Regions from separate parts of the Rhizobium sp. AG207R genome, predicted to be linked through region 1. Evidence: predicted binding sites of a transcription regulator. Region 1 holds the regulator's gene; each other region holds the start of a gene.
The links. The regulator PhoB, encoded in region 1, activates phosphate uptake and scavenging genes when phosphate is short. The targets are predictions, from matches to a motif close to TGTCATNNANCTGTCAT.
Positions count from the first base shown of each region.

Region 2: JJQ51_RS23430 (UDP-2,3-diacylglucosamine diphosphatase) is a predicted target of PhoB. The motif match lies at 4,298-4,314, and genes of this name have one in related genera.
Region 3: JJQ51_RS23460 (LTA synthase family protein) is a predicted target of PhoB. The motif match lies at 2,843-2,859, and genes of this name have one in related genera.
Region 4: phnC (phosphonate ABC transporter ATP-binding protein) is a predicted target of PhoB. The motif match lies at 5,675-5,691, and genes of this name have one in related genera.

Region 1 covers NZ_JAEPVT010000002.1:673,226-681,136, forward strand. Annotated here, with positions in the region: gene apaG (Co2+/Mg2+ efflux protein ApaG) at 591-983, shown strand; gene JJQ51_RS07230 (Hsp33 family molecular chaperone) at 1,003-1,992, opposite strand; gene argF (ornithine carbamoyltransferase) at 2,041-2,958, opposite strand; gene JJQ51_RS07240 (aspartate aminotransferase family protein) at 3,032-4,231, opposite strand; gene JJQ51_RS07245 (GcrA family cell cycle regulator) at 4,656-5,183, shown strand; gene phoB (phosphate regulon transcriptional regulator PhoB) at 5,273-5,956, opposite strand; gene phoU (phosphate signaling complex protein PhoU) at 5,988-6,701, opposite strand; gene pstB (phosphate ABC transporter ATP-binding protein PstB) at 6,752-7,567, opposite strand; gene pstA (phosphate ABC transporter permease PstA) at 7,583-7,911, opposite strand, start outside.
Region 2 covers NZ_JAEPVT010000010.1:123,050-130,960, forward strand. Annotated here, with positions in the region: gene JJQ51_RS23415 (ABC transporter ATP-binding protein) at 1-718, opposite strand, end outside; gene JJQ51_RS23420 (ABC transporter permease) at 731-1,891, opposite strand; gene JJQ51_RS23425 (MFS transporter) at 2,042-3,259, opposite strand; gene JJQ51_RS23430 (UDP-2,3-diacylglucosamine diphosphatase) at 3,426-4,232, opposite strand; gene JJQ51_RS23435 (NADP-dependent malic enzyme) at 4,697-6,973, shown strand; gene JJQ51_RS23440 (hypothetical protein) at 7,169-7,911, shown strand, end outside.
Region 3 covers NZ_JAEPVT010000010.1:132,755-140,665, forward strand. Annotated here, with positions in the region: gene JJQ51_RS23445 (ankyrin repeat domain-containing protein) at 1-5, opposite strand, end outside; gene JJQ51_RS23450 (TolB family protein) at 170-994, opposite strand; gene JJQ51_RS23455 (NAD+ synthase) at 1,026-2,705, opposite strand; gene JJQ51_RS23460 (LTA synthase family protein) at 2,895-4,826, shown strand; gene JJQ51_RS23465 (DUF1003 domain-containing protein) at 4,984-5,520, shown strand; gene JJQ51_RS23470 (GFA family protein) at 5,524-5,949, opposite strand; gene JJQ51_RS23475 (class II 3-deoxy-7-phosphoheptulonate synthase) at 6,108-7,481, opposite strand; gene gor (glutathione-disulfide reductase) at 7,636-7,911, opposite strand, start outside.
Region 4 covers NZ_JAEPVT010000017.1:90,461-98,371, reverse strand. Annotated here, with positions in the region: gene JJQ51_RS30710 (alpha-D-ribose 1-methylphosphonate 5-triphosphate diphosphatase) at 1-367, opposite strand, end outside; gene JJQ51_RS30705 (DUF1045 domain-containing protein) at 383-1,069, opposite strand; gene phnE (phosphonate ABC transporter, permease protein PhnE) at 1,259-2,605, opposite strand; gene phnE (phosphonate ABC transporter, permease protein PhnE) at 2,614-3,594, opposite strand; gene phnD (phosphonate ABC transporter substrate-binding protein) at 3,677-4,588, opposite strand; gene phnC (phosphonate ABC transporter ATP-binding protein) at 4,684-5,538, opposite strand; gene JJQ51_RS30680 (pyridoxamine 5'-phosphate oxidase family protein) at 5,763-6,317, opposite strand; gene JJQ51_RS30675 (DapH/DapD/GlmU-related protein) at 6,408-7,025, opposite strand; gene phnL (phosphonate C-P lyase system protein PhnL) at 7,022-7,729, opposite strand; gene phnK (phosphonate C-P lyase system protein PhnK) at 7,739-7,911, opposite strand, start outside.

The sequences.
Region 1 (7,911 bases):
AATGACCGCAACCCCTCCTTATGCCAGGCGCTCAAACAGTCGGTTTTGATATCGACGGCCCCGCATGAAATATACTTTCCCGAATGGAGGGGGGAGGCACGGGCCATGCCAGAATCAGATGATAGCCGAAATGCCTTCCGATGAAAATTGCGGTCACACCCCCAGGGAACATAAGATGAAATGAGGAATTATATGAGCTGGAGATTTTGATCGGCGGGCTGCAGATATGACGGGCAACCTACAAGTGCACCTTTGGCTGCGGCAAGCGTTTCTTCTCACCAAAAGTGGAGAGAGAGGCTTCATGTCAGAGAATACCAAATGACAGACGATTTGAGATACTTCTTTCGACGTCTCGTTAACCTTCGTTATTAGCTGTAATAGCTAAATGCCGGGAAGGCTCTACCCGTTCACGCAAGTTTTCATCACGCCGTTCCTTGACGGAGCGGGCTGGTTATAGGATACCGCTAGATATCCCGCTCTTGGCGGGGGTGGTGGAATGCGGATAATATGCCGCGAATGTGGAAATGCTGAAGCGGCAGTGAGGCTTGGAGAAGCGCTCGGCGCTTCAGGGCAGTGGCAAGGTATCAGGCATGTATCGCGCCCTAACACGCGACATCGAGGTTGTCGTCGAACCTTTTTATCTGGAGGAGCAATCCGATCCGGACGACGATCGCTATGTCTGGGGATACCGCATCGTCATATCCAACCATTCGAAGAAGGCCGTGAAGCTGGTGACACGCTACTGGCACATCACCGACATGAATGGCATGGTGGATGAGGTGACGGGGCCGGGCGTCGTCGGCGAGCAGCCGCATCTGAAACCCGGCGATACCTATGAATATTCATCGGGCTGCCCGCTGGATACGCCGTCAGGCATGATGTTCGGCCATTACCAGATGGAAACGGACGACGGAGAGCAATTCCATGTCAAGATCCCCGCCTTTTCTCTGGATACGCCCAACCTGTTGCGCACGCTGAACTGAGCCGACAAAATCGGCACCGTCAGGCCGCCTCTATCTCCGACACGTCGAAGCGATACGTCGTAGAGCAGAATTCACAAGTGACGGCGATCTCGCCATTCTCCTGGCTGGCCTCGATCTCCTCGGCCGTGAAGCCCTTCAAGACGCCCTTCAGCTTGTCGCGCGAGCACGAACAGCGGTCATAGACGGCCTTCGGCTCGTAGACGCGTACGCCACGCTCGTGGAACAGGCGATAGAGAAGGCGCTCGGTGCCAACCTGCGGATCCGTCAGCTCATCGGCATCGATGGTTTCCACCAGGCTGCGTGCCTCCGCCCAGGCATCGTCTTCGACATGATCGCGCACGCCGGTATCGCCATCGCCGCCATGCAGGTCCGGCTGACGCATACGCTCGGGCGCTTCGGGCAGGAACTGCGCGATCAGGCCACCGGCCCGCCAGCGGTGACGCGGCTTGCCGTTCTCATCACGGTCGAAAAGTTCTGCCGCCCCCAGACGCACGCGCGTCGGGATCTGCTCCGACTGACGGAAATAGGTGCCGGCAATCTCTTCGAGCGAGGCGCCATCAAGCGCGACAATGCCCTGATAGGGCTGGCTGAAACGGCCCTGATCGATGGTGAAGGCGAGGACGCCCTTGCCGAGCAGCTGTTCCGGCTCGGTCCGGCCTTCGGCGACTGCCTTTTCCAGTGCTTCTTCGTCGAAACGGGCATAGGCGCGAACGTTTTCCGGCGTCGTGAAATCGGCAACCAGAAGGTCGACGGGACCGTCGCCCTTGGTCTGTACGGTAAACTTGCCTTCGAATTTCAGCGACGTGCCAAGCAGGACGGTCAGGACGATGGCCTCCGCCAGAAGGCGTGCAACCGGCGTCGGATAGTCATGCCGGGCAAGGATCGCGTCCAGCAGCGGACCGAGCTGTACGGCACGGCCGCGCACGTCCAGACCTTCCACCTGGAAGGGAACGACATGATCGTCACCGGCGAAATCAAACTGACCCAGCGTTGCGGCATTTTCGGCCATTGCTTTACTCCTACTGCGCCCGCGCCCTTGAGACGCGGTTTAATATCTTCAGATCGCGCCCAGGCACCAAGCAAGAATCGACTTTTGCGCATGAAGGCGGTTTTCCGCCTCATCGAAGACAACGGATTGCGGGCCATCGATCACCTCGTCCGTCACCTCCTCCCCGCGATGAGCAGGCAGGCAATGCATGAACAAAGCGTCTTTGCCGGCCTGTGCCATCAAAGCCTTGTTGACCTGATAGGGCTGGAAGACGTTGTGACCGCGTGCCCGGTGCTCCTGATTCATGGAAACCCAGGTATCGGTTACCACGCAATCGGCGCCGGCGACCGCACGGTCTGCATCATGCGAGAGCATGATTTCGGCGCCCTCGTTGCGGGCCCAGTTCAGATAGTGATCCTTCGGCTCAGAACCAAGGGGTACCGCCATATTCATGCGATAGCCGAAGCGTGCCGCACCCTCGATCAGCGAATGCAGCACGTTGTTGCCGTCGCCCGTCCAGGCAAGCGTCTTGCCCTTGATCGGGCCGCGATGCTCCTCGAACGTCATGATATCCGCCATGATCTGGCAGGGATGCGTATCGTCGGTCAGCGCGTTGATGACCGGAACGGTCGCATGTTCCGCTAGCTCCAGCAGGCGCGAATGATCGGTCGTGCGGATCATGATCGCATCGACATAGCGCGACAGCACCTTGGCCGTATCGCCGATCGTTTCGGCGCGGCCAAGCTGCATTTCGGTGCCGGAGAGGAACAGCGTCTCGCCGCCCAACTGTCGCATGCCGACATCGAACGAAACGCGGGTTCGGGTGGACGGCTTCTCGAAGATCATCGCCAGCATCTTGCCGGCGAGCGGCTTGTCGGCAGTGCCGGCCTTCTGCGCGCTCTTTCGCACGATCGCGTCATCGATGATGTTGCGCAGATCGGCAGCCGGAACGGCAGAGAGGTCGAGAAAGTGTTTCGGAGAAGCCATGTCCTTACCTGTGCTCCAGAAAAAACAATAACGCCCGCGTGGGGCAGGAACGCCCCGTCAGCGGGCGTTGAACTCAAGCCGATTTCTTGGTGCGGGCAGCGCGCGCACGCTCGGCGGCACGCTCCAGGCGGGCAAGACCTTCGCGTGCTTCTTCGGCGGTGACGACCAGCGGCGGCAGAAGGCGGATGACGTTATCGCCGGCCGGCACGCCGAGCAGATGCTCGGCACGGATAGCCTGCAGCAGCTCTGCCTGCGGAATGGCCGCCTTGATGCCGAGCATCAGACCTTCGCCGCGAACGTCCTCGATGATGTCAGGAAAACGATCCTTGAGCGAGGCGAGCCCCTGGCGGAAGACCAGCGAGACATCGCGCACATGCTGCAGGAAGCCTTCGGCAAGCACGATATCGAGAACGGCATTTCCGACCGCCATGGCGAGCGGATTGCCGCCATAGGTGGAACCGTGGGTGCCTGCCTTCATGCCTGAGGCGGCTTCTGCCGTCGCAAGGCATGCACCGAGCGGGAAACCGCCGCCGATGCCCTTGGCGACAGCCATGATATCAGGCTTGATGCCGGCCCATTCATAGGCGAAGAGCTTGCCAGTGCGGCCGACGCCACACTGTACTTCGTCGAGGATCAGCAGCAGGCCATGTTCGTCGCAGATCTCACGCAGCCCGCGCAGGAATTCGTTGGTGGCCGGACGGATGCCGCCCTCGCCCTGAACCGGCTCGATCAGGATTCCGGCCGTCGCATCCGTGATGGCGGCGCGCACGGCATCGAGATCGCCGAATTGTACCTGATCGAAACCCGGTGCCTTGGGTCCGAAGCCCTCGATATACTTCTCCTGGCCGCCGGCGGCGATGGTCGCGATGGTGCGGCCGTGGAAGGCGCCCTCGAAGGTGATGATGTGGAACTTTTCGGGATGCCCCTTGGCGAATTGATAGCGCCGCGCCGTCTTGATGGCGCATTCCAGCGCCTCGGCGCCCGAATTGGTGAAGAATACCTTGTCGGCGAAGGTCGCTTCCGTCAGCCGCTTCGACAGCTTCTCCTGACCGGGCACCTCGTAGAGGTTCGACAGGTGCCAGACCTTGTCGGCCTGGGCCTTCAATTCGGCGACGAGATGAGGATGGGCGTGACCGAGCGAGTTGACCGCGACGCCGGCTGCGAAATCGAGGTAGCGCTCGCCATTTTCGGTGACCAGCCAGACGCCCTCGCCTCGCTCGAACCGTAACGGAGCGCGCATATAGGTGTCATAAAGCGGCGTGGTCTCGGCCATGGCCATATCTCCTGATCACAACTTTAAGGACCGATCGCTTCGATTTGATGAAACGGGTCCGAAAAAATCAAAAATGCCGCCTTGCGGCGGCCCGGGCACTATTGATGTTTTGCATCGCGATGTCAACAAAACTGGCGTTTTAGCAGGTGCGAGATAGCGCTTGCGGGCAAAAGAGATAGGTTCGGCGGCGCCTATTGCAGAAATGCCACGCCTAGGCAGCAAGTTGGGGAAAACCTCGAAATCGATTCCTCAAGATTCTCGCGACTCTTGTCACGGAGTCAGCCTCACACTAGGTTAAAAAGCAATTGCTAGACTGCATGCGGCGGAACTAGTCACCACAATTTTAGAGCGTTTCGCGCCTCGTTCCCATGCGAGGCAATGGTGAGGGATTCTGCCATCGGAAACGCGACAGCGGAGACAGGGCATGAATTGGACAGACGAACGCGTCGAGAAGCTGAAAAAGCTATGGTCCGAAGGGTTGAGCGCCAGCCAGATCGCTGCGCAGCTCGGTGGCGTGAGCCGTAATGCCGTTATCGGCAAGGTGCACCGCCTGAACCTTCCTGGCCGAGCGAAGGCGGGCGGCACGGCAACCGCGACGCGCACGCCAAAGCGCAGTGCCGCGGCTCCCCGCGCAACGACCTACGGCTCGCGCGTCGCTACCCGCACCGTGGTCGCCCGCCAGCAGGGTGCAACCATGCTGAAGGAAGAGATCGAGATAGATTCCGTCAATGAAATTCAGTATCGCCCGGCATCGAACGTCGTCGTTCCGATCTCCCGCCGCCTCGGCCTGACGGAGCTGACGGAACGCACCTGCAAATGGCCGGTCGGGGACCCGCTGAAGGACGACTTCCACTTCTGCGGCAATGACAGCCCGGATTCGTCCCCCTACTGCACCTATCATCAGCGCATGGCCTACCAGCCGGTGCATGACCGCCGTCGCAACAACGGCTGAAAGTTACCGCAAGACAAAGAGAAACGGGCCCCTCGAGGCCCGTTTTTCTATTTCCGCCGCTATTTAGTAACACCCGAGCGGCGAGCCGCTCAGGCTTCCATGGAATAGCCCGCGCCGCGAACGGTGCGGATGACATCCTGCATATTGGAGAAATTGAGCGCCTTGCGCAGACGGCCGACATGGACGTCGACCGTGCGTTCATCGACGTAGATATCGTGCCCCCATACGCCATCGAGCAGCTGCGAACGCGAGAAGACGCGGCCTGGCGAGGACATCAGGAACTCCAGCAGGCGGAATTCTGTCGGCCCCAGCCGGACTTCGCGGCTCTTGCGGTGGACGCGATGGGTTTCGCGGTCCAGCTCGATATCGCCGCAACGCAGCACCGTGGAGAGAACCTCCGGGCGGGCGCGCCGCAGCATCGCCTTGACGCGGGCCATCAGCTCCGGCGTCGAGAACGGCTTGACGACGTAATCGTCCGCGCCGGTCGAAAGTCCGCGCACGCGCTCGCTTTCCTCGCCGCGAGCCGTCAGCATGATGATCGGCAAGCGCTCCGTCTCCGGCCGCATACGCAGCCGGCGGCAGAGCTCGATGCCGGACACGCCGGGGAGCATCCAGTCGAGGATCAGGAGATCGGGGATGCGCTCCTGGAGACGCAGCTCGGCCTCATCACCTCTGAGGATCGTGTCGACCTCGAAGCCTTCGGCCTCAAGATTGTAGCGCAGCAGAACGCTAAGCGCTTCCTCGTCTTCTACAACAGCAACTCTCGGAACCATGCGCCTATGGTCTCCTTTCTTCGCTTCCAGATTATTCCGTCACTGCGCCGACGGTGTTGGCGGTATCGTCCTTCGGGCGCTCGCCTTCCGGCTGAGCACCGGTCGCCATGTAATAGATCGTCTCGGCGATGTTGGTGGCATGGTCGCCGATGCGCTCGATGTTCTTGGCGCAGAAGAGAAGATGCGTGCAGGTGGTGATGTTGCGCGGATCTTCCATCATGTAGGTCAGCATCTCGCGGAAGAGCGAGGTGTACATGGCGTCGATTTCCTCGTCGCGTTCGCGGATCGACACGGCCTTATCGGGCGAGCGGGTCGCGTAAACATCAAGAACTTCCTTGAGCTGGCTCAGTGCCAGTTCGGAGAGGTGTTCGATGCCACGAGCGAGACGACGCGGCACGCCCGTGCCCTGAACGGCGATGACGCGCTTTGCGGTATTCTTGCCGAGATCACCGACGCGCTCCAGATCGGAGGCGATGCGGATCGAGCCCATGATTTCGCGCAGGTCCGCTGCCATCGGCTGACGACGAGCGATGGTGACGATCGCCTTGTCACCAACTTCGCGCTCGGCATGGTCGAGAACGACGTCGTCGGAGATGACCTTCTGGGCCAGGGCCGCGTCGCTGTTGACGAGAGCGCGTACGCTGTCGCTAACCATCTGCTCGGCCAGGCCGCCCATTTCGGCAATGCGGCGCGTCAGAAACTTCAGGTCTTCGTCATAGGCAGAGAGAATGTGAGTGGAGACCATTTTTCTATCCTCAAGTGAACTGTGTGAAAGGAGCCGCGCGCCTGCCATCATCAACCAAAACGGCCCATGATGTAATCCTGCGTGCGGAAATCGTCGGGATTGGTGAACATCTTATCGGTGTCGTTCTCCTCGACCAGGTGGCCGAGATGGAACATTGCGGTACGCTGCGAGACACGAGCGGCCTGCTGCATGGAATGCGTCACGATGACGATGGTGAAATTCTCCCGAAGCTCGTGGATGAGATCCTCGACCTTGGCGGTTGCGATCGGATCGAGCGCAGAGCACGGCTCGTCCATCAGGATCACCTCCGGGCTGACCGCAACGGCGCGCGCGATGCAGAGGCGCTGCTGCTGGCCGCCCGACAGGCTCGTGCCGGCGTCATGGAGCCGATCCTTCACCTCACCCCAGAGACCGGCCTTCTGCAGACTGGTTTCGACGATATGCTCGAGATCGGCCTTCGAGCGATGCAGGCCATGGATGCGCGGGCCGTAGGCGACATTCTCGTAGATCGACTTCGGAAACGGGTTGGGCTTCTGAAAGACCATGCCGACGCGGGCGCGCAATTCCACGACATCGATGCTGTCGTCGTAGACATCCTGATCGTCGAGCGTGATCTTGCCGGTGACGCGGCAGGTCTCGATCGTATCGTTCATGCGGTTGAGGCAACGCAGGAAGGTGGACTTGCCGCAGCCGGAAGGGCCGATCAGGGCCGTGACCGTATTGGCGCGGATCTTCAGATTGACGTCGAAGAGCGCCCGCTTGTCGCCGTAGAACACAGAAACGTCCTGGCCGATCATCTTGTAAGGGATCGTCGTCATCTTCTTGGCCAAGGCTCTTTCGCTGGCAGCTTCCGTCATCATGTTCATTTCGTGCGCCCTCCCTTACCAGCGCCGCTCGAAGCGGCGGCGCAGCAGGATGGCGCCGATGTTCATCGCGACGAGGAAGAAGAGGAGCACGATGATGGCGCCGGACGTTCTTTCGACGAAGGCCCGCTCGGCTTCGCTCGCCCACATGTAGATCTGCACCGGCAGCGCCGTCGAGGGATCGAGCGGCGATGCCGGATAATTGGCAACGAAGGCGACCATACCGATCAGAAGCAGCGGCGCGGTCTCTCCGAGCGCATGGGCAAGCCCTAGGATCGTGCCCGTCAGAATGCCAGGCATCGCGAGCGGCAGAACATGATGGAAGACCATCTGCATGCGCGATGCGC
Region 2 (7,911 bases), on a different contig from region 1:
CTTCCACCAATACCCGCTTCTGTCCGAGGACAGCAATACGGTCACAGACGGAAAATAGGCTGTCGAGGTCGTGAGTCACCATATAAACGGTCAGGCCGAGCGTGTCGCGCAGCTTGGCGATCAGTTCATCGAATTCCGACGCACCGATCGGATCGAGACCCGATGTCGGCTCATCGAGGAAAACGAGATCAGGGTCGAGCGCCAGCGCTCTGGCAAGCGCCGCGCGCTTGATCATGCCGCCGGAAAGTTCGGAAGGATATTTGTCGGCGGCATCAGCGGCCAGACCCACCATGCGGATCTTCATCAGCGCCAACTCGTCCATCATCTCCTTGGGCAGGTCCAGATATTCCCGCATCGGCACCTGGATGTTTTCCTTGACCGTCAGTGAGGAAAACAGTGCGCCTTGCTGGAAGAGAACGCCGAGCCGCATGTCGAGGCGGTTGCGGTCCTGCTCGTCGAGCTTGTCGTAATCTTCGCCGAGAATCTCAATCTTGCCCGAGCGGCGCGGCAATAGCCGCAGCACCGTTCGCAGCAGCACGGACTTACCCGCCCCGGAAGCGCCGACGAAACCGAGAATCTCGCCGCGATAGATGTTGAGGTTCAGTTTGTCGAGGACGATTTTCGATCCGAAGCCAACGGTGACATCCCGTGCCGACAGCACGATGTCCCTGCCCTGCTCATCCTTTTCCAACGGGATTTCCGAGTGAAGCGCGCTCATCGTTATCTTCCCTCAGAAATCGATTGCTGCGTAGAACATGGCGAAGAGCCCGTCCATGAGGATAACGACGAAGATCGACTTCACCACCGATGACGTCACGTGCTGACCAAGAGACTCGGCACTGCCTCCCACCTTCAATCCCTCGACCGCCGCGACGATGCCGATAACGAGCGCCATGAACGGCGCCTTGATCATGCCCGAAATGACCGTCGAAAGGCTGACGGCCTCATGCAGTCGCGAGATGAAGGTTGCAAACGTGATGCCGGAATATGCCCAGGACACCAGGGCGGCACCAAAAAGCGCAGCGAAGTTGGCAATGACGGTCAGCAGCGGCAGAGCAACCGTCAGCGCCACCAGCCGTGGGAAAATCAAAACACCAATGGGATTGAGACCCATGACCTTCAGCGCATCCACTTCCTCGCGCATTTTCATGGAGCCGATTTCGGCCGTAATTGCGCTGCCGGAACGGCCGGCGATCATGATCGCGGTCAGAAGCACGCCGATTTCGCGCAATTGCAGGATTCCGACGAGATCGACCACAAAGATTTCCGCGCCGAAATAGCGCAGCTGGAAAGCGCCCTGCTGAGCGATGATCGCACCGATCAGCGACGACATCAGCAGGATGATTGGAACGGCGCGCACTGCCATGTGGTCGATCTGATTGATGATCGAGGCCGGCGAAACGCCACTGCCGCGGCCGAATTTGAGCTGCGCGCCGCGGACGGCGGAACCCAGAATGTACATGGCGGCAACGAGATTGCCCCAGATCTCGTAGACGGTTTTGCCGATGGGCGCCAATATGCGCTCCGCCAATGATGTCCTCGGCTTTGCAGCCGCCGCCTCATCGTCCGGATGCGCATCGAACGCGGTCAGCAATTCATCGATATGCGGATTGGAACCCTCGATCGTGACATGGGCCTTGTGCGCTTCCTGACTTTCCTTCAGCCGGCGGATCAGCAGCGCACCCGCCGTATCGACATCGGAAAGACCGGAAAGATCGATCACGACGTCGCCGCCGGAACTGCGCTTGGACAGCTGCTCGATCTGCCGCAGCACGCCATGCACACTGGCGCTGCGCCAATTGCCTTGCAGCCGATAGCGATGGCCTGCGCCCTCGGGCGCATCATCGATCTTCGGTGCATCGGACCTTTGCTCGGCTGCTTTCAAACTCATGCGTCTTTCAAATCTGGCACAACATACGCCGACTCGGTGAGTCCGCATGGTCAGTGCTTAATACACCGACTATGCATGGAATTTCCATCTCGCGCCGGCGCCAACATATGTCACGGCTTTTTGATATCCAAATGAATTTGTTGCACCGCGTCAGGATACGCCGTGAGCGCCTCCGCCGATTGCCGGCTTTCTCGCCTGCAGCCCATAGGCAAAAACGACCATGGCGAGCCCAAAGGCGGCGATGCCGGCCATGACATAGTAACTCGTCAGGTCGAGCCAGGCGTAGAGATAGCCGGATGCAAGCGTCATCAATCCCAGGAACATGCCATTGTAGAAATAATAGGCGCCTTGAGCCGATGATTCCTGCGTCTCATGGACGGACGCCACGATACGACGCTGAACGCCGGTATGGACGCAGGCATAGGTGCATGAATGAAAACATTGCAGCACAAAATAGCCGATGAAGCCGAAATTGCTCGGAAACAGGACCCAGCGCAGAATGCACATGGTCGAACCGAAGAAGATGAGCGTCCAGGCGCTGAACCTCCTGCTCAGTTTTCTCGACAGGAAAAACACCATCACCTCGGCCGTGACGCCAATGCTCCACAGCACGGCTATCTCGGCGCCGGAAAAGCCGAGCTTATGCCAGTAGATCGACGCAAATGTATAGAGCATCGCATGGCTCGATTGCTGTATCGATACGCCGATCATGGTTATAAGCAATTGCGGCGAGCGCAGATTTCCGGTCGGCGATTGCAGATTGATCGGTTGGTTGCGCCGGCGCGTCGGCCCGATACGTGGCGCGAAAAAGCCCATCATCGTCGTCAGAATGAACCCCGCCACCATCACGGGCAATACTGTCGTGCCGCCCCACATGCCGATCAGCTGGCCGCCGAGAAGGGTCGACAGGATAAAGGTGATCGATCCCCAGACCCGCATGGAACCGTAGTCGAAACCCCAGCGGCGCACACCCGACATGGCAATCGATTCGACCACCGGTACGTAAGGCGCGTAAGTAGCGCCCTGAATGCCGTAGACCAGAAGCACCGGCCAGAAATCGCTGGTCCAGTAAAGCGCGATTGCCGTCAGCAGCGACAAGGCACCCGACCATAACAATACATCGGCCCGCTCTCTCATGTGATCGGCCAGTACCGCGATGATGGGTGTCACGAGGACGCGCACGACCATGGGAATGGCGATCACCAGGCCAATCTCGTGATCGTTGAAATTCAGCCCCGCCAACCAGACGGGAAAGAAGGGTACGGCAATGCCGTTGACGAACAACGGAGCGCAATAGGACAAGGCGGCGCGCAAGCGGAAATAAGGAGGCGCACCCTCGCCCTGGAAGGACTTGATCGCGGGAATCATGACAGACCTGAAGGGGAACGTACTTGTCCCTATCATGCTATCGAGAATACGACTATGGCGAGAAATGGCCAAAACCGTAACGTTTCGGAAAAATCCGAAGCCAGGGCTGTCTTGCAGCGATCAATAATTATGACAAGCCATTATCAAGCCTGTGAAGAGCCAGAAATCAGGCCGCCTGTGCGCCGAGGGCCTGCGGTATTTCTCCGACCTGCGAGCCGACTGGCTGCGTTTCGAGAATATTCTGCCACGTGATCAGCTCGAACGTGCCGTCTTCGTGTTCGGCAATCGCCGTGCAGCTTTCCACCCAGTCGCCCGTGTTGATGTAACGGATCCCATCGAGATCCTCGATCACGGCATGGTGGATATGACCGCAGATGACGCCATCTGCATCATTGCGCTTGGCCTCTTCGGCCACGACACGCTGAAACTCGCCGATGAAATTGACGGCGTGCTTCACCTGCAGCTTTGCCCAGGCCGAAAAGGACCAATAGGGCATGTTCAGGCGTCGGCGCACCGCCGCAAGTCCGATATTGATCAAGATGGCCATGTCGTAAGCCCAGTCTCCGAGATAGGCGAGCAGGCGGGCATTGCGGACAACGACATCGAATTCGTCGCCGTGCAGGATGAGATATTTCTTCCCGTCGGCCGTTTCATGCATGGCGCGCTGCGCCACCTCGATACCGCCGAAGTGCATTCCGGGGAAGTCACGCAGGAATTCGTCGTGATTGCCGGGGATATAAACGATGCGCGTGCCCTTGCGCGCCTTGCGCAGGAGCTTCTGTACGACGTCGTTGCAATCCTGGGGCCAGTACCAGTTTCGCTTCAGCCGCCAGCCATCAACGATGTCGCCAACCAGGAAGATGGTATCGGCCTCGTGATAACGGAGAAAATCGAGCAGGTAATCCGCCTTGGCGGCCTTCGAGCCGAGATGCACGTCAGAAATGAATAGCGTTCGGAAATGCCGGGGGTCCATGTTTTCATTCACGAACTTTATGTCCGTGCCCTATCCTACATTGGCTATTCCAAAACCAGACTCGTGTTTCAGGAAGATGACAAACCCTGTGCTTGGCGGCCCAGCGGCGACGTTCAACCAAGTTTCGCGGCAACTGCGAGGTCAGGACGATTGCTTGTAAAGCTGGCGATACCAAGGCGAAACATGGCCCGCGCCGCCTCGCTTGGATGAGCCGCCCATCTGTGCACTTTCACGCCATTCTTTCCAAGATGACGCGTTCGCAGCCTTCGACTTGCGGAAAGGACATCGCGCGATCTGCGATCATTGCGGAAAAGGCAATTCAGTTTTGCCACGACAAAAACGCCTTGTGACCTCAATTCCATACTGTGAAGGCGAAGCGATTGATGTATGCAGAAGACTCAAAGCGCAGGCAGGAATGGAGACGCAAGTTGGATACGAACGACACTTCGAAAGCAGCCAAGAACATGGCGAGCGGAAATTTCGACGAGCAGGCGCTTTATTTCCATCGTTATCCCCGTCCCGGCAAGCTCGAAATTCAAGCGACCAAGCCGCTGGGCAATCAGCGCGATCTGGCACTTGCCTATTCCCCCGGCGTCGCTGCCCCCTGCATCGCCATCCGCGACAACCCCGAAACGGCAGCTGACTATACATCCCGCGCCAATCTCGTAGCGGTGATTTCCAACGGTTCCGCCGTGCTCGGGCTCGGCAATATCGGTCCGCTCGCTTCGAAGCCTGTTATGGAAGGCAAGGCCGTTCTCTTCAAGAAATTCGCCGGCATCGACGTCTTCGACATCGAAATCGCAGCACCGACGGTCGATGAGATGGTCAATACCGTCTCGGCGCTCGAGCCGACCTTCGGCGGTATCAATCTCGAAGACATCAAGGCGCCGGAATGCTTTGACGTCGAGCGCCGCCTGCGCGAGAAAATGGAAATTCCGGTCTTTCACGACGATCAGCACGGCACCGCCATCATCGTCGCCGCCGCCATCCTCAATGGGCTGGAACTGGCCGGCAAAAAGATCGAAGACGTCAAGATCGTCGCTTCCGGCGCGGGGGCGGCGGCGCTCGCCTGCCTTAACCTGCTCGTCATCCTCGGCGCCAGGCGCGAGAACATCTGGGTCCACGATATCGAGGGTCTGGTCTACAAGGATCGCAACGTCCTGATGGACGCGTGGAAATCCGTCTACGCTCAAGATAGCGACAAGCGCGTGCTCGCCGAATCCATTCCGGGCGCCGACGTCTTCCTCGGCCTGTCGGCTGCCGGCGTGCTGAAACCCGAATTGCTGGCGCAGATGGCCGAAAAGCCGCTGATCATGGCGCTCGCCAACCCGACGCCGGAAATCATGCCGGATCTCGCCCGTGCCGCCCGTCCCGATGCAATGATCTGCACTGGCCGCTCGGACTTCCCGAACCAGGTCAACAACGTCCTCTGCTTCCCCTATATTTTCCGCGGAGCGCTCGATTGCGGCGCCAAGACGATCAACGAAGAGATGAAGATGGCCGCCGTGCGCGCCATTGCCGCGCTTGCCCGCGAGGAACCTTCCGATGTCGCCGCCCGCGCCTATACAGGCGAAACGCCGGTCTTCGGGCCCAATTACCTGATCCCCTCGCCCTTCGACCCGCGCCTGATCCTGCGCATTGCGCCGGCTGTGGCGAAGGCAGCCGCGGAAAGCGGCGTCGCCCTGCGCCCGATCAAGGATTTTGACGCCTATATGGACGAGCTCAACCGCTTCGTCTTCCGTTCGGGCTTCGTGATGAAGCCGATCTTTGCGGCTGCGAAGATTGCCGAGCGCAAACGCGTCGTCTTCTCCGAAGGCGAAGATGAGCGCGTGCTGCGCGCCGCCCAGGTCCTGCTCGAGGAAGGCACCGCCGTCCCGATCCTAATCGGTCGTCCTTCCGTCATCGAGACGCGCCTCAAGCGCTACGGCCTGAAGATTCGCCCTCATACGGATTTCGCTGTCATCAATCCCGAAGACGATCCGCGCTTCCGCGAGTATGTCGAACTTTATTTCTCGCTGGTCGGCCGCGCGGGCGTTATCCCAGAAGCAGCCCGCACGATCGTCCGTACCAACACAACCGTTATCGGCGCGCTTGCCCTCAAGCGCGGCGAAGCTGATGCGCTCATCTGCGGTCTCGAAGGCCGTTATGAGCGTCATTTGCGCATCGTCCGCCAGGTCATCGGCAAGCGGCCTGATGTTCGGGATTTCTCGGCATTGAGCCTGCTCATTTCGCAGCGCGGCGCCACCTTCTATACCGATACCTATGTGACGTTTAATCCGTCCGCCGAGGAAATCGCGGAATCCACCTGGCTGGCAGCCGAGGAGATCAAGCGCTTCGGTATCGAGCCCCGCGCCGCTCTCGTCTCCCATTCCAACTTCGGCTCACGGGAGTCGGAAAGCGCTACCAAGATGCGCGAAGCGCTGGCTCTCATTCGCGAGGCAGCGCCGGATCTGGAGGTCGACGGCGAAATGCATGGCGACAGTGCCATTTCCGAGAGCCTGCGCCGGCACGTAATGCCGGACAGCGCGCTCTCCGGCGAAGCCAATCTACTGGTCTTCCCCAATCTCGATGCGGCCAATATCACGCTCGGCGTGGTCAAGACCATGACCGATGGTCTGCATGTCGGCCCGATTCTGCTCGGGACGGCGCTCCCGGCCCACATTCTCTCGCCGTCTGTCACTTCGCGCGGCGTGGTCAACATGGCGGCGCTCGCCGTCGTCGAAGCCTCGCAGATCGCCTGATATCACGTCTAGCAGCCACAGCCAGAATGACACCGCGTTTCATGCATTCGCGGTGTCGCCTATCCCCTGGCTATCGGCGGCTGCGACCTGCAATTTCACGAAAATCCTCTCGAAATCCGTGCTTTTTCATGGATACGTTGTTAAGCTGCTGCGTGTAATCTTCAGCGACTTAAAACCGCTTTCGAGAGCAGAACCGTGAACCGCGGCATAAAACAAGCTTCCATTGCCTTCTTTTCCCTGCTGACGGCCACATCGGCGGCCCTCGCACAGGTCGATCTCTGCGACGAACTGCGCGGCCGCTATGTCGACATCAGCGAAGTGATCGGCGCCAGCCAGGAAACACGCCAGCTCTCGCGCGCCATCGTGCAGCAGAACCTGATGATCCGCCGGACGATGAGCGATCTGCGCAACCAGGGCTGCGTCGAAGGCGACGATGGCGTTTTTGACGGCCAGGACAGTCAGGGCGTCTGCGATGACATCAGGCAATCGATCGATCAGATGCGGCACGATCTCTCCCTGCTGATGGATCAGCGCGAGCAGAGCGTTGGCCGCGTCGATGCCGTTGCCATGCAGCGCCGGCAGTTGCTGGACACGATGCAGCGCAACGGCTGCAGCCTGCCGGCTTCGGCAACGCCGGATATTGTCATCGATACCCACACGAAAATGGATGCCTATGCGCCGCAGGAGCAGTCCCTGGCCAAGCCCGAAAGCTCCATTACCGTCATCGAGACGCCAAGGCTCCAGAAGAATTCCAGCCTCGAACAAAAGCAGGCACCACCGACGGCGGCGCCCAAGGTAACACAGGCGCAGCCGCAGCAATTTCCGCCGGATCGCCCCTACGATCCTTCGGCCCATAAGGTTCGCCAGGTCGGCCCGCAATTTCTCGCGACCGACCAGGGCAGCATCGACCTTAAACATCCGAAAGAGGCCGGGCCGCA
Region 3 (7,911 bases), on a different contig from region 1:
GTCACGGTAGACCTCCTTCCATTTACGTCCGGTATCCGCGCCCACAGACTGAAAAGAGGTGTGGCAGTCTCACTTTAAATGCATCAGGTGGGCCTAGCCCTTCCCGCGGATCGGATGCGCCCTGAGAACGCATCCAGATCTATCGCGCCGGTTGCGCTCTGTCCAGAGCTCAGGCAGGCTCGTAGCGGACATAGGCGAACTCGTCCCCATCCGGTGACCAGTTCGGCACATTGATCGATCCCTGCCCGCCAAAGAGCTCGAACAGCGTCGTCAGGTTGCCGCCATCCATATCCATCAGCCGCATCCGCACATTGAGATCGCGCGGATGATCAAAGACGTCAGGATCATAGGAGATCAGGACCACCTTGTCGTTCTTTGGCGACGGATGCGCGAACCAATTGCCGTAATTATCATGGGTCACCTGCTCGAGGCCGGTGCCATCAGGATGGATGCGCCAGATTTGCATCAGGCCGGTGCGGCTCGAATTGAAATAAATCCATCGCCCGTCGGCCGAATAGTCAGGTCCGTCATTGCGGCCCTCGCCATGCGTCAGGCGGGTCTCTTCGCCGCCATCGATCGAGATCGTATAGATATCGAAAACGTCGTTGCGGATGCCGCAGTAGGAGAAGCGCTTTCCGTCCGGCGACCAGCCATGCCAGTAAGAGGGCAGATTGGTCGTCACCTGCCTTGGCGTGCCGCCCTCTGCCGGCAGAACATAGATGCAGGATTTGCCATGCTGCGTCTTGTCGGAAATGGCAATCAGTGAACCGTCCGGCGAGATGCCGTGATCGTTGTTGCACAGGGTCGCAAAGCCGGTATCGATCTGGACGATCCCACTGCCATCCAGCGGCAGCCGATAGAGCAGCCCGTCGCCATTCAGCAGCAGATAGCGGCCGTCAGGCGAATAGTTCGGCGCCTCGATCAGCTGGTCCGTTTGCCAGACGATCCGGTTCGCACCCGTGCGGATATTATAAATCTCGACCGAGCTGCGCATTCTTCCTCTCCCTTGCCGTTGGATGCCGCGATCAGCGATCGCGGAACCGGTTGGTGATCGGATAGCGGCGATCGCGACCGAAATTCTTCTTGGTGATCTTCACACCCGGCGCAGACTGGCGGCGCTTGTACTCGGCGAGATAGAGCAGATGTTCAACGCGATGTACGGTCGCGACATCATGGCCTCGGGCCACGATCTCCTCCACCGACATCTCCTTTTCCACCAGGCATTCGAGGATATCGTCAAGCACCGGATAGGGCGGCAGTGAATCCTGGTCCGTCTGGTTCGGCCTTAGTTCCGCCGAAGGCGCCTTGTCGATGATATTATGGGGGATGACCTCGCCCGAGGGGCCGAGCGCGCCCGGCGGCACGTGCAGGTTGCGCCAGCGCGACAGCGCGTAGACCTGCATCTTGTAGAGATCCTTGATCGGGTTGAAGCCGCCGTTCATGTCGCCATAGAGCGTGGCGTATCCGACAGACATTTCCGACTTGTTGCCCGTCGTCACCACCATCGAACCGAACTTGTTGGAGATCGCCATCAGGATGGTGCCGCGGGCGCGGCTCTGCAGGTTTTCCTCGGTGATGCCGCTTTCCGTGCCTTCGAAAAGATCGGACAGAGCCGAACTGAAGCCGGTAACGGGATCCTCAATCGGCACGATATCGTAGCGGCATCCGAGCGCCTTGGCGCAATCGGCCGCATCCTTCAGCGAATCCTGCGAGGTATAGCGATAGGGCAGCATGACGGTGCGCACACGCTCTTCGCCAAGCGCATCGACGGCAATCGCCGCGCAGATCGCAGAGTCGATACCGCCGGACAGGCCAAGCACGACCGACTTGAAGCCATTCTTGTTGACATAGTCGCGGAAGCCCAGCAGGCAGGCGCGATAATCCGCCTCCTCGCCCTCCGGAATATGGGCCATCGGCCCTTCGGCGCAATGCCAGCCATCGCCATTCTTCTTCCAGGTCGTCACCGCCAGCGCGGTCTCGAACTGGCTCATCTGGAAGGCCAGGGTCTTGTCGGCATTGAAACCGAAGCTGGCGCCATCGAAAACCAGTTCGTCCTGGCCGCCGAGCTGGGCGGCATAGATCATCGGCAGGCCCGTCTCGATGACCTGCTTCAGCACGACCTGATGGCGCACGTCGACCTTGCCGCGATAGTACGGCGAGCCATTCGGCGACAGAAGGATTTCCGCACCGCTTTCAGCCAGCGTCTCGCAGACGCCGAGCTCGCCCCAGATGTCCTCGCAGATCGGGATACCCAGTCGCACGCCGCGGAAATTGACCGGACCGGGCATGGCGCCCTGATCGAACACGCGCTTCTCGTCAAACTCGCCGTAGTTCGGCAAGTCTACCTTGTCACGGATCGCAATCACCTTGCCGCCATCGAGAACGGCAATCGAATTGTAGCGGCCCGTCTCGTCCTGCCGGGGAAAGCCGATGATCACGCCAGGGCCGCCATCGGCCGTATCGGCAGCCAGAGCTTCCACCGCCTTCCAGCAGGCGCGGATGAATGCCGGCTTCAGCACGAGATCTTCCGGCGGATAGCCGGAAATGAACAACTCCGTCAGCAGGACGATCTGCGCGCCTTCGCGCGCCGCTTCGGCCCGGGCCTCACGCGCCTTGGCGAGATTGCCGGAGACGTCGCCGACCGTCGGATTGAGCTGCGCGACGGCGATGCGGATGGTGTGGGTAATCTGGCTTTGCTCTGTCATGCCATACATTTAGCGATGCCATCTTTCTTCCGCAACCGCCTTCCTTCCCGCACACGCATCAAAGATCGCACTACGCGCAGAGGAGGTATTTTTGCCCCAAAAAATACCAGGCCAGCCTTGCAGTTCATGAAGAATTCATGACAGAAGCGTGACACTTATATGAATATTTTGTAGCTTTTGGAGAAAGCATTGGTCGCATTGGTCATCGAGTCCGCCTTGGCGGGCAAGCTTGCCCTTTTCCAGAAGATCGGCGCGGCAAAACAGAAGTCTGCCGCTCTGCGCCTGCTTCTGAGCCTTACGCTGACCCTCCTTTTCTCCCTGTCCATCGTTATGACGGTCGAATGGGTTGCACGCGGCGAATTCGCCTCCGCTTGGACCTATCTCCTTTCCCCGTCCCGTCCGGGCCTTGCCACCATCGGCGTTGTCATGCTGACCATGCTGACACTGGATGCCTTGATCGGTCGCGCGCATCTATCCGCTTTGATCGTCGCTCCAGTGCTGCTCATACCGGCCTTCATTTCCAGCCAGAAGCAGAATTTTCTCTCCGATCCGCTCTACCCTTCGGACTTCCTGTTTGGGCGGCAGATCATGGAGCTGATGCCGGTCATGGTACGTGATCGCCCTTGGACGGCGATTGCCCTGGCAATCGGCATCATCGCCGGCACCGGCGCCATGATCCTGTTCTGGCGCTATATCCGGAGCCACACGGTCGCACTTTCGCGAAACGAGCGCCTTGCCCGGCTTTCGATCTGCCTGCCGCTGGCAGCACTTTTCGCCTCACAGATGGACCCCACACAATATTCCTATGTTCGCGAGAAGCTGGGGATCATACCGATCGTCTGGGACCAGACGGAAAATTACAACCACAACGGCTTCATCGTCGCCTTCGCGCTGAACCTGCCCATGGCCGACATCAAGTCACCGGCCGGATACGGCGCTGGCGCCATCGACACCATGCCCGCAAGAAATTACGGCTATCTCTCCGGTCCGCGCCAAAAGCCCGACATTATCATGCTGATGAGCGAATCCCTCTGGGATCCGACGCGACTTTCCAACATCGCCTTCACACCGGATCCGATGCCGACGATCCGCGCCAGACAATCGGGCAATGTCTTCTCGCCGGAATTCGGCGGCATGACCGCCAATGTCGAGTTCGAGGCACTGACGGGCTTTTCCAACGCCTTTCTCCCTTATGGCAGCATTCCCTATCAGCAATATGTGCGCCGCCCGCTGCCGTCGCTTGCCACTTTCTTCCGCGGCGAAGGCTATACGGCGCGCGCACTGCATCCCTTCAGCGGCTGGTTCTGGAACCGTAACGAGGTCTACAGGGCTTTCGGCTTCGAAGAATTTCATACCCAGGAGACTTTGCCGCCCATGGATAAACGCGGCATGTTCGCAGCCGACGACTCCCTTATGAAGGAAATCATGAGCGAAGGAGACGCCGCCGAGCGTCCCTTCTTCTTCTTCGCGGTCACTCTTCAGGGACATGGGCCTTACGAAGCCGACCGCTATTCTGAGAATACCGTCGATATCGCGGGCAATTTGAACGACGATGACCGTGCGGCGCTCGCTACCTATGCACAGGGCGTTCGCGAAGCCGATGACAGCCTGAAGATGCTGATGGATTGGGCCGAAAAGCGCGACCGGGAAACCATTATCGTCCTCTGGGGCGATCATCTGCCGCCGCTCGGCAGCGTCTATCCAAACACCGGCTACATGCCGCAGCAGGTGGCAACCCGCAAGGCGCCGCTCGACGTCATGAAGAAGGAGCACGAAACGCCGCTCGTCGTCTGGTCGAGCAAGAAGGGCGTTCGCAAGGACATCGGTACCATCAGCCCCTCGCAGCTGCCTTATCACCTGCTGAAAACGGCAGGCTATGAGCATCCTTTCTATACGGGCTTTCTCGGCCGCGTGCAGAAGAAATACAACATCGTCGACCGCTATCAGCTGGCAACCCGCGACAGCCAGACCTTCCCCGATTGGGGCCGCAAGGAGCCGGAGCTTGACCCGACCGTGCGCGACTATCGCTATCTGCAGCACGACATGATGTTCGGCCACCAATATGGTTTGGAGCGCTTCTTCCCGTCTCATGCGGAGCTAATGGGCCAGGAAGACAGCTAGCCCATTATAAACATGAGTTAGTGCGGGTGTTTTTTTGCGATAACAGTACGCGCAGCAGCTCCATGCGCAATCGAGTTTGAAACCCTTCCCTCGTTGCATTTTTCCCCATTGGTCGAATAGTTGCATTCAATGCCACAAGGACCTTGGAGCCCTCCCAATGCATAATCTTCCCAACTTCGTTCATCTGCATTTTGACAAGACAGCCGATCAGCTCGGCGATATCGAAAAGCGCGTTCTTAAAAAGGCGCACGAGCGGAAAATCATCTCCACCGATATCAACGCCGCCATCTCGGCGGAATCCTCCCGGGGGCAGCGTCTCGCAGACAGCATCGCCCGTGTCGGCGGCTCATGGTCCTTCATTATCGCCTTCCTGCTGTTTCTGGCCTTCTGGTGCGTCATCAACACGATCCTCCTCACCACGAACGCCTTCGACCCCTACCCCTTCATCTTCCTGAATCTCGTTCTCTCCATGCTCGCCGCGATTCAGGCGCCGATCATCATGATGTCACAGAACCGGCAGGCCGAGCGGGATCGTTTCGAGGCGGCCAAGGATTATGAAGTCAATCTCAAGTCCGAGCTGGAAGTGCTGTCCCTGCATCAGAAGATCGATATGCAGGTGTTGACCGAGCTTGCGGTGGTGCGTGAAGAACTCGCCAAACTGAGCAAGCTCGTTGCTGAAAAAGGCACCATCTAAAGGTCAATCGGAGGGGCCTGCCGTCAACAGCCCCGGTCGCCCCTGCCGATATTGCGGCAGTCCGTCGCTGATCTCGTAATAATCGCCCTTGTCGGCGCAATAGATATGATAGCCCATCTCAAGGCCGCTCGGCTGATCGAACAGACCGGCCATGATCGATATTTCATCGGCGCCATCGGCCACCCAAAACAGAGCCGAGCCGCAGATCCTGCAAAAGCCGCGGTGAGCGAATGTGCTGGCACGATACCAGGTGATCGCCTCTTCTCCCTCGATGACAAGATTTTCGCGTGCGACATTGGTCGCGGCATAATAGAGCCCGGTCTGTTTGCGGCACTGCGAACAATGGCAGGCGACCACTTCGCGCAGTTTTCCGTGCGTCCTGAAACTTACACTGCCGCAGAGGCAGGCTCCCGTGTGTTCGTGGCTCATCATCGCTCCCCTTATTTTGAGGCAGCCTTGCCGAGAACGGAAGTTGGGTCAATTTCAAAGAACTGAAGCGTCTTTCAGCCAAGCTGATCGCTCCTAGCGCAAAAGCGAACGGGCCGGTTTTCGCCGGCCCGTTCGAGAGATCATGAATGCGGCTTCGCTCAGCCGTGTGCGCGCATACGCTTCTCGTCCCGACCGCCCTTCATCCGCTCAGCGAGCAGGAAGGCAAGTTCCAGCGCCTGGTCGGCATTGAGACGCGGGTCGCAATGTGTGTGATAGCGATCCTGGAGATCCTCGGCGCCGACCGCGCGGGCGCCGCCCGTGCATTCGGTCACATCCTTGCCGGTCATCTCGATATGGATGCCGCCCGGATGCGTGCCCTCGGCGCGATGGATCTGGAAGAAGCTTTCCACTTCCGACAGGATGCGTTCGAACGGACGCGTCTTGTAGTTGTTGAGCGTGATCGTATTGCCGTGCATCGGGTCGCAAGACCAGACGACCTTGCGGCCTTCCTTCTCAACGGCGCGAATGAGGCGCGGCAGGTTGTCGGCAACCTTGTCGTGACCGAAACGGCAGATCAGCGTCAGGCGGCCAGCTTCGTTCTGCGGGTTCAGGATGTCGATCAGATTAAGCAGATCGTCCGCCTGCAGCGAAGGACCGCACTTCAGACCAATCGGGTTCTTGATGCCGCGGAAATATTCGACATGGGCGTGGTCGGCCTGGCGCGTACGGTCGCCGATCCAGAGCATGTGGCCGGAGGTGGCGTACCAGTCGCCGGTCGTGGAATCGACGCGGGTAAAGGCTTCTTCATAGCCAAGCAGCAGCGCTTCGTGGCTGGTGAAGAAATCGGTTTCGCGCAGGCTTGCGTTGCTCTCGGCGGTGATGCCGATCGCACGCATGAAATCCATGGTCTCGCCGATACGATCGGCAAGCTTGCGGTAGCGCTCGCCCTGCGGGCTGTCCTTGACGAAGCCGAGCATCCACTTCTGGACGTTTTCCAGGTTGGCATAGCCGCCCATGGCGAAGGCGCGCAGCAGGTTCAGCGTCGCGGCAGATTGACGGTAGGCCATCATCTGACGGTCGGGATTGGGAATGCGTGCTTCCTCGGTAAACTCGATGCCGTTGATGATGTCACCGCGATAGCTCGGCAGCGAGATGCCATTCTGCGTTTCGATGTTCGACGAGCGCGGCTTGGCGAACTGACCGGCAATGCGGCCAACCTTGACGACCGGCAGCTGCGCACCGAAGGTCAGCACGACGGCCATCTGCAGGAAGGCGCGGAAGAAGTCACGGATCGTGTCGGCACCGTGCTCTGCAAAGCTTTCGGCGCAATCGCCGCCCTGAAGCAGGAAACCATTGCCCTCTGCGACATTGGCGAGATGCGCCTTCAGGCGACGGGCTTCACCGGCAAAAACGAGTGGCGGATAGCTTGCAAGCTGCGCTTCGGTCTCTGCCAGCGCTACCTTGTCCGGAAAATCCGGCACCTGTTGGATCGGTTTCTGCCGCCAACTGCTCGGGGTCCAATTCTGTGCCATCTCACTCACCTGCTTGTACGCCCGATCTCGGTCGGGCGGCCCGTCGTCGTAAATAACGCGCGCTTATAAACCTTTGCCGCCCGCTTGCAAAGGCGGGCAAACTACTGTGCGAATCTTTTATGGTGCAGTCGATCTCAGAGCCAAAACGAGCGCGTTACACGCGCTCGCCGTTGCGAATGCGATAGCTCGGCGAATACATCGTCACCAATTCTTCCGCCGCCGTCGGATGCACCGCCATGGTGCGGTCGAAATCGTCCTTGGTACAGCCGGCCTTCAGTGTGATGCCGAGAAGCTGCGCCATCTCGCCGGCATCGTGGCCGAGAATATGGGCGCCGATCACCTTGCGGTCCGCGGCGTTGACGATCAGCTTCATGATCATCTTCTCGGCTCGGCCCGAAAGCGTCGCCTTCATCGGCCGGAACTGCGCCCG
Region 4 (7,911 bases), on a different contig from region 1:
CGGCCTGGATGGCATCGGCCATATCACGCATCTCGCCCTTTTCGAAACCGCCGTCCTCGTCCGAGCCCATGCGTAGGCAGTCGAACACGGTCGTGATGCCCGAGGTGACGATCTGGGCATCATGCGCCTGGATCGCCGCCGTCTTATTCCACCGCACGCCCGGGCGCGGAGAATAGTGCGCCTCGAGATGGTCGGTATGCAGCTCGACCAGACCAGGGATCAGAAAATCGCCCTCGAAATCTTCGCCGATATCGGACTTGCCCTCGGAAATGGCGGCAATGCGACCGTCGCGAATCAGCACGGAACCTTCGACGATCTTGTCTTCGAGGACGATGCGGGCGTTGGAAAGGACGGTTTCTTTGGTCATATCGGCTCTTTCATATTAGGCGCCGGCAAGCGGCAGCCAGGAACGGACGGTAAAGGGAGCACTACGCTCTTCTTCGACGAAGACGGCGAGGCCGGAGATATCGAGCGGCTTGCCGGTATGTTCGGCGAAGCGCTCGGCGAGGATTGCCTGCAATTCGGGCTGACGCTCGGAAGGTACGCGTCCCGTCAGCGTCATGTGGAAGCGGAATTCGTCGTTGACGTAAGGATAGCCCCACCGCAGCAGATTGGCGCGCTGCGGCTCGGTCAGGCCTTCCGGCTTGCGTCGCGCGATATCGTGATCCGACAGCGGCGCGCGGAATGGCTCGAAGGTCTTGACGACGCGCGAGGCGAAATCCTGCAGCGGCTGGTAAACGGAACCGGGAACGAGCGCAAAGAAATGGCCGAGCTGGCCAAGCACCAGCTCCGGAATGGTGAAAGCCTTGGTTTGCGAGGCGAATTCGGCGGCGACTTCGAGGAGATCGCGCTCGGTCACAGAAGCGGCTAGCTCGAACGGCGCCTTCAGCGTGGCATGGAAGCCGTAGCGGCGCGGATCGGCCGTCAGCTCGGCATGACCTTCCGGCAGCGGCGCCATGGCCTTGTCTGAAAAAATCTCATTCGAAAATGCATCGCGGCCCAGCCAGCGGGCAGCGAGAGATGTCAACGGATCGTCTTTGGGCGGCGTGAAATAGAGAGCATAGCGCAAGGCTGCATTCCTTGGAAAAATCGGCTGCGCGAGACACTGTTGGGTGATTTGCGACAAACCGCAAGAGCAGCAAGGCAGCAACGGTTCGAATCCGGCTAAAGCCAGCTTGGCCGCTGCGGTCTTGCCGGCCTGCGCTATCGGATTCCCGTGACAGAATGATGATGCGGAACGATTTTTTCCCGTTCTTTTTTATTTCGTTCGCGTGCCCATCAGCCGAGAGCGCAGGGCGTTGGATGCGGCGTCGAACAGGAAGACAACGATGAGGATCAGCAGCACCATATAGGCGACGTTTTCCCAGTTGGCATTGGTGCGCATTGCTTCCCAAAGTTTGAGGCCGATGCCGCCCGCGCCGACGGCGCCGATGATGGTCGCGCCGCGCACGTTCGATTCCCACTGGTAGAGCGTCTGGCTGACGATGACGGGCACGATCTGCGGCATGATCCCGTAGCGATGCACGAGAATGGTCGGCGAACCGGTGGATTTCACGCCTTCGCGCGGCTTGTTGTCGATGTTCTCGAGGCCCTCGGAATAGAGCTTGCCAAGCGTGCCCGTCTCGGTGAGGAAGATCGCGCCGCTGCCCGCGAGCGGGCCGGGGCCGAAGGCGCGCGTCAGGAACAGCGCCCAGATCAGCATGTCGACCGAACGCAGGAAATCGAAGAAGCGCTTGAGGATCTGGTTGACGAGTCGGCTCGGCGTGATGTTGCGAGCCGCCAGGAAGGCGAGTGGGAAGGCCGCGAGCGAGCCCAGCAGCGTGCCGAGGAAGGCCATGACGATGGTCTGGAACAGCTTGGTCCAGACGTCGCCATGCTGCCATGCGCCATTGTTCCAGATATTGTCGAAGGCCAGCGAGAGATTGGACTGAGCAGGATCGAGCCGCGGCCCCGAAACGATCAGGCTGATGACTTCGCTCGCCGGCTTGTCGAAGAAGGGCGAATGCGTATCGAAGACGAAGTTGGCCCAGCCGATGAACCGCTTGCGGATCTTCACGCGGTCGGTGGAAATGCTGGCGTCGCCTGCAAAGCCGAGATTGACGAGAATATTGTCGTCATAGACGGTCATCCAGCTTGGAACGGGCTCGGAACCGACGATTTTCGGCACATCGCCGGCAATATCGATCGGAATCGTGATGCCATGCGCGGTCACGATGGCCTGCGTCTTGGTGACGGTTACCGTGCGGCTTGTGCCGCTGACAGAAACGGTCATGCTGCCATCGGGATTGGTCTTCACCCAGTCCGGGTTTGGATTATCGCCCAGGGGCGAAAAGCGCGGATATTTGATGCTGATCTTGTCTCCGGAGATGCGGAATTCCGGCTGCACGTCATAGCTCACCCATTCGCTGAGATAGATGCCGACGCGCTCCCAATGCGCTTCCGAAATGACCTTCGGCAGGTCGAAGAACCACACGGCATAGATGCCGTAGAGGATGACGCCGATGAAGATCATCAGCGCGCCGAAGCGCTGGCGGAAGGACCGGTGAAGAACTTCCGGGTAACGCGCTTCGATTTCCTGCATGCGGCCGGCGTCGATGACGGACATGGATAACCTCAATGCTGCAAAAGGAAGGCATGCTCGCCGACGAGGCGGCGGCGGAGCCATGCGGAAAACTGGTCGACGGCGATGATCGTCAGGAAGAGAAGCAGCACCAGCGCCAATGTCTTGGCGCCGAAACCGCGTGAAATCGCAAGTTTGAGCTCCTCGCCGATGCCGCCGCCGCCGACGGCGCCGATGATGGTTGAGGCGCGAACGTTGATCTCCAGACGCAGCAACGCGTAGGACATGAAGTTCGGCAGCACTTGCGGCAGGGCGGCAAAGCGCACGCGCTCGCTCCAGCTCGCGCCGACGGCACGCATGCCTTCGTCAGGCTTCATGTCGATATTCTCGACCACTTCGTAGAAGAGCTTGCCAAGCGCGCCGATCGTATGCAGGCCGACGGCGATGATCGCGGCGATCGGGCCGATCGACAAGATCGCCGAAAACAGGCCGGCGATGACGATTTCCGGAAAGGCGCGCAGAAGTTCCATGATGCGCTTCGTCACCAGCCGGATCGGATGGGACGGCGACATGTTGCGGGCGGCAAAGAAGCTCAAGGGTACGGCAAAGACGAAGCCGATGATGGTCGATACCAGTGCCACGTTGATCGTGATGATCATCAGCTCGAAATATTCGGGGATATAGAAATCGCCCCAGACATAGACGCGACCGAGCGGGAAATTGAATTCCTCGCCGCCGGCGCCATTCGCCCCGTTCGGGCTCGGCAGGTCGAAGAGCGCGCGGTAGACGTCGGCCCAGTCCTTCGGAATGAGCCAGCTCAGGAAATCGAAGAGATGCGGCAGGCGGTCAAAGAAATGCCCGGCGTTGTTTTCGTCGGCGAAGCGCACCGAGCTGACGAAGGCGACGAGCAGGATCACGAGACCGATGCCGGTGTAGAAGCGGCGCTTGGCCACCATCTTGCTCCAGGCGTCGCCGATCTCCTTGGCGCTCTGTGGCGCGCTTTGCATGTTCGGGTGCGTATCGGCGATCGTCATGAAATCCTGCCCTTGTGAATAGCAAAGGGTGTGAATAGCAAAAGGGCGGCCGTTGCCGGCCGCCCAATTATAGGAATGCGGATCAGCCGCCGATGGCAGCCTTACGAACGTCGATGACGGCGTTGTAGAAGTCCGGAGTAACCTTGACGTAGCCCTTGAAGTCGCCGCCTTCGATGGCGTTGAAGCACTTGGCGTCAGCCGTCGGGAGCTTCATGAAGAAGTCCGTCAGCTTCGTCTGCCATTCGGTGCCGAGAGCGTTGCGAACGACGAGCGGGCCGTTCGGGATCAGCGGCGAACGCCAGACTTCGACGAGCTTGTTCGGATCTACGGCGCCCTTGTCGACTTCCTTGCGGAAGGTACCGGAGGTGAAGCCGTCCTTGAAATCGCCAACACCCGAGGAGTCGTCGACAGCAACATCGACCTTGCCGTCGTAAGCGGCGAGCAGGTTGTTCTCATGGCCGCCATTAAACTGGGTCGAGCCGAAGAACTTGTCGTTCGGCACGCCGGTGGTCTTCGGAATCTGCGTCAGCGGAACAAGGTAGCCCGAGGTGGAGTCCGGGTCGGCGTAGCCGAGCTTCTTACCCTTGGCGTCCATGATCGTCTTGATGCCGGAAGACTTGAGGGCGAGGCCGATCGAGTAGTAGCCGGTCGAACCGTCGGTCTGCTGCGTCGTCAGGATCGGGGTAACGGCCTTCGGGTCCTTGATGGCGACGGCTGCGTAGCCGGACGCGCCGAGTTCGGCGAAGTCGAGCGTGCCGCCGAGCAGGCCCTGGATAACGCCGTTATAGTCGGCGGCCGGGAACAGCGAAACCTTCTCGAAACCGAATTCCTTCTTCAGGTGGTCGGAAAGGCAGGCGTAATTGCGCAGGCGATCGGCTTCGTTTTCGCCGCCGAGAATGCCGATGCGCAATTCCTTGAGGTCTGCTGCGTTGGCAGCAGCGCCGACTGCGAGCGCAACAAGCGCCGTAGCGGCAAAGAGTGCTTTCTTCAACATGGGTTCGTCTCCTGATTAACCGGTGTCCCCGGATGTCTTCGGTCTGATAGAAGAAATGCGCCCTTGACGCGGGCCTTCGATCCCGGCCGTCCCTCTCAGAGACCGGCCAGTGCCAGCGGTTGCGGGCCGGCAGATTCAGTCGCCGCGGCTTGCACGGCTGGATCGGCAATGTTGATCGATGTCGACGTCATGGTCTCGTCGATGCCGGCGCCGTCCTTGTCGGTGCCGTAGATTTCCTTGACGGCGGCTGCCGTCAGATCGGCCGGCTTGCCGTCGAAGACGACTTTGCCGGCCGCCATGCCGACGATGCGTTCGCAGTAGTTGCGCGCCGTATCCAGCGTATGCAGATTGGTGATGACGGTGATGCCTTCGCGCTCATTGATATCGCGCAGCGCATCCATGACGATCTTGGCGTTCAGCGGATCGAGCGAGGCGATCGGCTCGTCGGCCAGCATCATCTTCGGCTGCTGCATCAGGGCACGGGCGATGGCAACGCGTTGCTGCTGGCCGCCGGAAAGCGTGCCGGCCATCTGCAGTGCCGTCTGCTCGATGCCGAGGCGCTCCAGCGCCGCAATCGCCTCGATGCGCTCCTCGCGGGTGAAGACCGAAAGGAGACTCAGCATCGTCGAACGATGGTTGAGGCGGCCGAGCATGACGTTGGTGAGCACGTCGAGGCGCGGCACCAGATTGAACTGCTGGAAGATCATGGCGCAATCGCGCTGCCAGCTGCGCAGTGCACGACCGGTCAGCTTGGAGACTTCGGTGCCGGAGAAATGAATGGAGCCGGAACTCGGATCGGCCAGACGGTTGATCATGCGCAGCAGCGTCGACTTGCCGGCGCCGGAACGGCCGATGACGCCGACCATCTGTCCCTGCGGTATGTCCAAAGTCACGGAATCGACGGCGAGCTTGTTACCAAACCGGCGTGAGACATTCCTGAGTTCGAACATAGTGCTTCCCTTTCGCGGCTCCCGGGCTGCAGAAATTTCAGCGGTACCGGTGCTAAGAACGGGCGCGTGCCCCTGTCTCGAAAGGAGTTTCGAGGGGGCTGGCGCCAACCACAAGGCAACCGATTAGTCCCGCTTCATGAAGCTCCAATGTCAGTTTTGTGTAACTGCTGTTACAATTCCCGGCGATTTTGCAAGATTAGCCGGCTGAGAGCTTTCCTTTAAGTTTAGCCGTCAAACATGCCGGTCGGCAGACCGTCTATGCTGAAGCTGTTCTTCTCGCGCCGGTATTCCTCGATGCCGTCGGGACCCTTGGCTTTCGCCCATTGGTCCAGGCTCGGCCGTTCGCCTTCATAGCTGAAGAGCGGTACGCCGAAACCACAGGACGTTTGTACGAGATCGAAGTCCAGCCATACGATCTGCCGTGCGCCGAGCGGTTCTTCGCCCTCATAGTGATCGTGCAGCAATTCGCGATATTCGGGTGTCGATCGATGGATGATCCGGCCGCGGCCATAGAGGCGCAAGATCATCGGCGGCCCTTCGACGGCGCAGAACATGATCGTCAGCCGTCCGTCGGCCTTCATATGCGCAGCGGTCTCGTTGCCACTGCCGGTGCGGTCGAGATAGATGGCGGTGTTCGGAGAGATGATGCGCAGGCACTGTGTCTCGCGGGGCGAAACATTGACACGGGAATCCGATGTTGCGGATGCCGTGAAGAAGATGTGTTGCCGCGCGATGAAATCGCGCAGCCGACCGTCGATGCTGGAAAACTGCTTTGCCATGAAAACTCCTCTCGATCCCGCATTGAAAGGACCGGCTAAGCTGGATCGCTTGTCAGCGCCTTGCAAGTCCGATGAGGGTGGAAACCGTTCTCAGGCTTCGTAGCGATCCAGAAATTCCTCCGCCGAAAGGGCGCGGAAATCCGCAAGCGCTGTGCGCAGGCGATCGTGATCCCAATCCCACCATGAAAGCTTGTCCATGCGCGCGCCGACCTCGGACGTGAAACGCTCGCGGATCAGCTTGGCCGGCACACCGCCGACGATGGTGTAGGGAGCAACGTCCTTGGAAACGACGGCGCCGGCTCCGATGACGGCACCATTGCCGACTGTCACGCCGGGCAGCACGGTCGCACCATGCCCGATCCAGACGTCATGGCCGATCACAACCCGGTTGTCGCGCCGCCAGGTGAAGAAATCCGTCTCCATATCGGCATCCGGCCAGTAGTCGGCGGCGCGATAGGTGAAGTGGTGCAGGGTCGCGCGCCATGTCGGATGGTTGGTGGCATTGATGCGCACGGCGGCGGCAATGTTCACGAACTTGCCGATCGTCGCACACCAGACCGCACCATCCTGCATGATGTAGGAATAGTCGCCCATCTCGACTTCATCGATGCGGCAGCGGTCGGAGACTTCGGTATAGCGGCCGAGCGTCGAATTGTTGACGCTGGCCGAGGGGCTGATGAAGGGTGGTTCGCCCAATTTGCGGCTCATGCGGCGGCCTTCCGCGGCGAGAACTGCGAGACATCGAGAATGCGGCTGCCGACAGCTTCGCGCACTTCCTCGTCATGGAAGATGCCGAGAAGGGCGACGCCGGCCTCCTTCTTCTGCTCGATCATGTCGACGACGACGGCCCGGTTACGGGCGTCGAGCGACGCCGTGGGCTCGTCGAGCAGCAGGATGGCGTGATCGGTGATGAAGCCGCGGGCGATGTTGACGCGCTGCTGCTCGCCGCCGGAAAAGGTGGCGGGCGGCAGCTGCCAGAGTTCCCTAGGCAGGTTCAGCCGTGCGAGCAGTTCCGCTGCCCTGTCGCGGGCATCGGTCACGCTCACACCGCGAGCGAGCAGCGGCTCGGCGACGACGTCGATGGCAGCAACACGCGGCACGGTGCGCAGGAACTGGCTGACATAGCCCATGGTCTGGCGGCGGACGTCGAGCACGGTACGCGGATCGGCTGTCGCAAGATCGACGATCCTGCCCTTGTGCGTGACAAGGATCTGGCCGCTGTCGACGGCATAATTGCCATAGATCATTTTCAAGAGCGAGCTCTTGCCGATACCCGACGGGCCGCCGAGCACGACGCATTCGCCCGAAGCGACGGAAAAGGAGACATCGGCGACAACAGGCAGGCGAATGCCGTCGCGCAGATGCATGGTGAAGCTTTTGAAGACTTCGGAAACGACGAGTGGGGTTGCCATGTTTCTTCCTCAGACCTGCAGGATCGAAGAGACCAGCAGTTGCGTATAGGGTTCGCGCGGATCGTCGAGCACGCGGTCGGTGAGACCGTGCTCGATCACCTGGCCGTCCTTCATCACCATCATGCGATGCGACAGGAGACGGGCGACCGCGAGATCGTGGGTTACGATGATGGCGGAGAGGC